Regions from separate parts of the Pseudomonas sp. rhizo66 genome, predicted to be linked through region 1. Evidence: predicted binding sites of a transcription regulator. Region 1 holds the regulator's gene; the other holds the start of a gene.

What was found. The regulator FliA, encoded in region 1, starts transcription of late flagellar genes. The targets are predictions, from matches to a motif close to CTAAAGTTTNNNNNNNNNNNGCCGNTAA.
Region 2: a site for FliA is predicted at 1,812-1,839, ahead of motA (flagellar motor stator protein MotA). Genes of this name have one in related genera too.

What each region holds. Positions count from the first base shown of each region.
Region 1 covers NZ_JAUJWZ010000019.1:41,855-45,269, forward strand. Annotated here, with positions in the region: gene QZR14_RS21670 (chemotaxis protein CheA) at 1-88, opposite strand, end outside; gene QZR14_RS21675 (protein phosphatase CheZ) at 143-931, opposite strand; gene QZR14_RS21680 (chemotaxis response regulator CheY) at 950-1,321, opposite strand; gene fliA (RNA polymerase sigma factor FliA) at 1,488-2,228, opposite strand; gene fleN (flagellar synthesis regulator FleN) at 2,225-3,055, opposite strand; gene flhF (flagellar biosynthesis protein FlhF) at 3,172-3,415, opposite strand, start outside.
Region 2 covers NZ_JAUJWZ010000004.1:152,556-155,970, reverse strand. Annotated here, with positions in the region: gene motB (flagellar motor protein MotB) at 1-888, opposite strand, end outside; gene motA (flagellar motor stator protein MotA) at 892-1,743, opposite strand; gene QZR14_RS06560 (HDOD domain-containing protein) at 1,910-3,415, shown strand, end outside.

The DNA of each region.
Region 1 (3,415 bases):
CGACCAGTTGTTCGGACAGTTGCTCAAGAATCTCGCCGGCCTCAACCAGGAAATCCTGAAGGATCTCTTCATCGGCGCCGAAGCTCATTAATGGGGTGCTCCTACAGGTCTAAAAACCCAAAAAACCTAAAATTCCAAAACACTAGAATCCGAGGCTGGATAACAAATCGTCCACATCGTCCTGACCGGACACAACGTCTTCTCGTTTATCGGCATGAATCTGCGGACCTTCACCCTGCGAGAGATGTTTTTGTGGATCTTTTTCTGCAAGCATCGCGGCGCGGTCATGTTCGATGCCCGCAAAGCGGTCGACTTGACTGGCCATGAGCACGAGTTTGAGCAAATTGCTTTCGACTTCGGTGACCAGTTGGGTCACCCGCTTGATCACCTGACCGGTCAGGTCCTGGTAATCCTGGGCCAGCAGGATGTCGTTGAGATTGCTCGACACTGCACGGTTGTCCGTGCTGCTGCGTGACAGAAAACCGTCGACCCGGCGCGCCAGTTCACGGAACTCCTCAGCCCCGACCTCGCGACGCATGAAACGCCCCCAATCGGCGCTCAAGGTCTGCGCTTCATCAGCCAGACTGTTGACCACCGGCGTGGCGCTTTCCACCAGATCCATGGTGCGGTTGGCCGCGGCTTCCGTCAGCTTGACCACATAGCCCAGGCGTTCAGTGGCGTCGGTGATTTGCGACACTTCCTCGGCCTGTGGCATGTGCGGATCGATCTGGAAGTTGACGATCGCACTGTGCAGTTCACGTGTGAGCTTGCCCACTTCCTGGTACAGGCCGCGGTCACGGGTCTGATTGAGCTCATGGATCAGTTGCACAGCGTCGCCGAACCTGCCTTTTTCAAGGCTTTCGACCAGTTCGACCGCGTGTTTTTTCAGGGTCGATTCGAAATCGCCCTGTGAAGATTCGTTATGCTCCATAGCTCCCCCGCGCGTTCATCAGCCGATGCGTTCGAAAATCTTCTCGATTTTGTCTTTCAACGCCTGAGCCGTGAAAGGTTTGACTACGTAGCCGTTTACACCGGCCTGGGCGGCTTCAATGATCTGCTCGCGCTTGGCTTCAGCCGTGACCATCAGGACTGGCAGGTGCTTGAGTTTTTCATCGGCACGCACATGGCGCAGCAGGTCGATACCGGTCATGCCCGGCATGTTCCAGTCCGTTACCAGAAAGTCGATGCTGCCGCTGTTGAGCACTGGAATGGCAGTGGTGCCATCGTCAGCCTCGACGGTGTTGGTGAACCCAAGATCACGCAGCAGGTTCTTGATGATCCGCCGCATCGTTGAGAAGTCATCAACGATGAGGATTTTCATGTCTTTGTTCAATTCGACCTCCAAGCAGTCTTAAACGCGCCCAGCACCTGGACGCGCCACTTCAATCAATCGGCGCAGCACTCGAAGACTGTCTGGAGCACAACAGAGCAAGACCGGTGCCGTTCATCACCGCACCAGCCTCGTTCGCAGTGTCCCCACACTGCCTTCAGCGCGCTCGCCACTCCCCCAAACGCCCCCGCAAACGGGCCGCGCACTGGCTGTGTAACTGGCTGACCCGCGATTCACTGACGCCAAGGACTTCACCGATCTCCTTGAGGTTCAGCTCTTCGTCGTAGTACAGCGCCAACACCAGTCGCTCACGCTCCGGCAAATTGGCAATCGCGTCCGCCAGCGCTGCCTGGAAGCGTTCATCTTCCAGATCGCGTGACGGCTCCATATGAGCACTCGCGCCATCCTCGTGCAGCCCTTCGTGTTCGCCGTCCTGCAACAGGTCGTCGAAACTGAACAGGCGACTGCCCAAGGTGTCATTCAAAATCCCGTAGTAATCGTCGAGACTCAATTGGAGTTCGGCCGCAACCTCGTGATCTTTAGCATCACGGCCGGTTTTAGCTTCAATTGAGCGAATTGCGTCGCTGACCATACGGGTATTGCGGTGAACCGAGCGTGGCGCCCAATCCCCTTTGCGCACTTCGTCGAGCATCGCGCCGCGGATTCGTATGCCCGCGTACGTTTCGAAACTGGCGCCTTTGCTGGCGTCATATTTGGTCGAGACTTCGAGCAGGCCGATCATCCCGGCCTGGATCAGGTCTTCGACCTGCACACTCGCCGGCAAGCGTGCCAGCAAGTGGTAGGCAATGCGTTTGACCAGTGGCGCGTAACGCTCGATCAGCTCGTACTGCGCGTCACGTGCCGACTTCTTGTAGTAGTTCATACCGCTTGCGGTCATAGCACGGGCCCTGCCGTTTGCTGCACGAGGCGCTCGACGAAAAACTCAAGGTGGCCACGCGGGTTGGCGGGCAGCGGCCAGGTATCGACCTTCTGCGCAATCGCCTTGAACGCCAGCGCGCACTTGGAACGCGGAAAGGCTTCGTACACCGCGCGCTGCTTCTGCACCGCTTTACGCACGCTTTCGTCGTAAGGCACGGCGCCGACGTATTGTAGGGCCACGTCAAGGAAGCGATCCGTGACCTTGGTCAACTTGGCGAACAGGTTGCGCCCTTCCTGCGGGCTCTGCGCCATGTTGGCGAGGACGCGGAAGCGGTTCATGCCGTAATCGCGGTTGAGCAATTTGATCAGCGCGTAGGCGTCGGTAATGGAAGTCGGCTCATCGCAGACCACCAGCAACACTTCTTGCGCGGCGCGCACAAAACTGACTACCGAGTCACCAATACCCGCAGCGGTGTCGATCACCAATACGTCGAGATTGTCGCCGATGTCGCTGAACGCCTGAATCAGGCCGGCATGTTGCGCCGGGCTCAGGTGCACCATGCTTTGCGTGCCGGACGCCGCCGGCACGATGCGGATGCCACCGGGGCCTTGCAACAGCACGTCGCGCAACTCGCAACGGCCTTCGATGACGTCGGCCAGCGTGCGTTTAGGGGTCAGCCCCAACAATACGTCAACGTTCGCCAGACCGAGGTCGGCGTCCAGCAGCATGACCCGACGGCCAAGCTCTGCCAGCGCCAGCGACAAGTTCACTGACACGTTAGTCTTGCCGACGCCACCTTTGCCGCCGGTCACCGCGATCACCTGTACGGGATGCATGCTGCCCATGTTATTTCTTTACCTTGTCTTGCATAGACGGAGGCCACATTACTGGCTGCGCGTTCCCGATCGGAACAATGCATGGCAGACCATCGATGTAGGTACAAAAACTGTTCATGAATACCTCAGCCTACCTGCTTGGTCGGGCTGTGATAGATATCAGCGAACATGTCAGCCATGGCTTCTTCGCTGGGTTCTTCCTGCATTTGCACGCTGACGGCGCGGCTGACCAGTTGATGACGGCGCGGCAGATGCAGATCATCCGGAATCCGTGGGCCATCGGTCAGGTACGCGACCGGCAATTCATGACTGATCGCCAGGCTCAACACTTCGCCAAGGCTGGCCGTTTCATCCAGTTTAGTCAGGATG
Region 2 (3,415 bases), on a different contig from region 1:
GCCGTTCTGAGTCTGATCCGCCGGTTTAGCCGCGTCGGCACCTTGCGCACCTTCGATGGCCGCTTGGGCTTTCTTGGTCAGCACGACAATGTCAATGCGACGGTTGACCGGGTTGAACGGGTTTTCCCGATCGAACAGCGCCGACGAGGCATACCCCACCACCCGCGCCACCTGCGAGTCCGGATAGCTACCGGCAACCAAGGCACGCCGGGCAGCGTTGGCACGGTTGGCCGAGAGTTCCCAGTTACCGAAATCACCAGTGCCGGTGTACGGCTTGGCGTCGGTGTGACCGCTGATGCTGATCTTGTTCGGCACCGCTTTGATGGTGTCGGCCATGGCCAGCAGGATGTCTTCAAAGTACGGTTTCAGGCGTGCGGAGCCCGAGTCGAACATCGGCCGGTTCTCGGCGTCCATGATCTGGATGCGCAAGCCATTCGGGGTGATCTCGAAGAGGATCTGATCCTTGAACTTCTGCAGTTGCGGATTCTCGTCGACCTTGTTCTGCAGTTCTTGCAGCAGCAGTTCCAGACGTTCCTTCTCGACCTGCTCGGCCATGCCTTCAACCTGTTCGGTATCGACCGTAACCTTGTCAGGCTGCGGTTGCGATTTCACTTCCGGGTTAAGGGTGTTTTCCGGGGCCAGGGTCGGTGTGCCGCCCAGATCAATGATGTACGGCGTGCCGCTTTCGGAGAAGCCGACCGGGTCTTTGAAGTAACCGGCAATGGCGATCTTCTGCTCCGGCGTCGCGGTGGACAGCAGCCACAACACGAGGAAGAACGCCATCATCGCCGTGGCGAAGTCGGCGAAGGCGATTTTCCACGCCCCGCCGTGATGCCCGCCGGCTATGCGCTTGACGCGCTTGATGATAATCGGCTGATTATTTTCCATGACTTAGCGACCGCGAACCGCTTGTTCCAGCTCGGCGAAGCTTGGACGGTGCGCCGGGTACAGAACCTTGCGACCAAACTCGACCGCCAGCGAAGGCGGCATGCCGGAAGCCGAAGCTACCAGCGAGGCCTTGATGGCTTCGTAGACGTTCAGCTCTTCCTTGGCATCGTGGGCCAGCGAGTGCGCCAGCGGGCCGAAGAAACCGTAGGCCGCGAGAATACCGAAGAAGGTACCGACCAGTGCCGCACCGACGTGCAGACCGATGGACTTCTGATCACCTTCACCCAGCGAGGCCATGGTCACCACGATACCGAGTACCGCCGCGACGATACCGAAACCGGGCATGGCGTCGGCGATGCCGTTCACCGCATGGGATGGATGCTCGAGGTCTTCTTTCAGGCTGTACAGTTCCATGTCGAACAAGCCTTCCAGCTCGTGCGGCGCCATGTTGCCGGAGGACATGATGCGCAGGTAATCGCAGATGAACGCGGTCATGCGTTCGTCTTTGAGCACGGCCGGGTACTTGGCGAAAATCGGGCTCGCGGCGGCGTCTTCGATGTCGCCTTCAATGGCCATCATGCCTTCGCGGCGGCTCTTGTTGAGGATCTCGTAGATCAGGCCGAGCACTTCCAGATAGAACGTGTGGCTGAAGCGCGAACTGAACATGCTCAGGGATTTCTTGAGCACGTGCATCGTCATGTAACCGGGGTTGGCCTGGAGGAATGCACCCAGTGCCGCACCACCGATGATCAACACCTCGAAGGGCTGGATCAGGGCGGCAATCTTGCCGTGGGAGAGCACGTATCCGCCGAGCACGCTCGCGAATACGACGATGATGCCGATAATTTTAGCCATAGGTAGAAAGTACTTATTTAAGTCGGGTTCAAGGTCATATTCGGAAGTTAAAAAATCTCTTCTTCTACTTATCGGCAAAACTGCGCCAGACTATAGCCAGTTCAGGCGAAAAGCCAATTTAGCCCATGCCGGGCGCGTCTACAGTCAGTGAAGATCTCGTCCAGACATGGCTAATGAAACGAACGTCCCACACGCAAAACCGACCACGCTCGAGGGCTGGGTAAAACTGCTCGACAGCGTCCGGCTGCCCGTGCCGCAAGAGGCTCACGACAAAGTCTGTCGGGCGATCCGCGACAACCGCAGCTCGTTGCGCGACATCGCCGACCTGATGCAGGACAGTCCGGCGCTGGCCTTGAGCATCATCCGTGAGGCGAATCGTCACACCCACGGCACGATGGCCGCACCGGCGGAAAATCTCGAGGTGGCGATCAACCGTCTCGGCCTGGCGCGGACCGAAGAGTTGCTCGCGCGCCTGCCCGCCGAACCGCAGATGCAGATTCCCAAAGCCCTGCGCCAGTTACAGATGATCAGCCAGCACGCCACGCAACAGGCCAACGGTTTTTTCGCCAGTCGCCTGGCGCGGCTGTGGCAGGACATTCATTGGGGCAGTTTGTTGTTTCTCTCGCCGCTATGGCCCTTGGCGCTGACGTATCCCGAGTTGCTCGAAGAGTGGGAACTGCGGGTTATCCACAAGGGCGAGTCGGCCCCGGTGGTCGAGAAGCAATTGTTTGGCGTGCGCTTGCTGAAGATCGCCGAGGCGCTGGTGCAAGTCTGGCACCTGCCGATCTGGGTGCAGCAAGGCTATAAATTGCTGCTCAGCGAACAGCGCGAACTGGTCAAAGTCCTGCGCATCGCCCGCGACAGCGAACACCCGTTGCGCCAGCAAAACCGCCTCGATGACGATCCGACCCTGCGCCGCTGGCTCAACCAGCCGGCCAACACCGTGCTGCTGGCCAACGGCCTGGCACTGTCGGCGCAACAAGCCTGGGACAGTCCGCACAGTGAGCGCTGGCAATACCTGACCAGCCTTTATCTGCAGATCTCGATGGATGAAGTGCAACAACAGTTGCACCAGCAAGCCGCCAACAGTGCGCGCCACCATGCAATGCCGGACTTGTGGCACCCAGCGGTTTCGTTGCTTTGGCCATGGGGCACCCATCGTTTGCCGGCTGGCATGTTGCCCGCCGCTGCGCCCACCTCGGAAGATCTGACGCAATGGCGCCGGCAATGCGCCGAGCTATTGGCCGAGCCAAGCCGCTTCACCAATGCCATGAGCCTGACCGTCGCCGCCCGCGATGCGCTGGTCGCCAGCGGCATGCGCCGGGTGATGATCCTGATGGCCGATCGCACACAGTCCAATCTGCGCGTGCATCAAACCGCCGGGTTGCCGAAAGACGCGGCGGCGCTGAATTTCGTCGTCAGCCAGAGCAAGGTCTTGCAACGGCTGCTCGCGCAACAGGCGCAGGTGCGGATCAATCCCGAGAACAACGCTCAGTTCTCCGCCCTGCTGCCAGCGAGCCTGCGCACGCTGTTTCGCGGCGAACACCTGTTCCTGCGCTCACTGGTCAACAATGGCCGGGTGATCATGATCGTCGTTGCCGATCAGGGCGGCGGGCCGTTCGCCGACATCACCGTGCAAGCCTTTGGCAAAACCGCGCAGTGCATCGAAAAA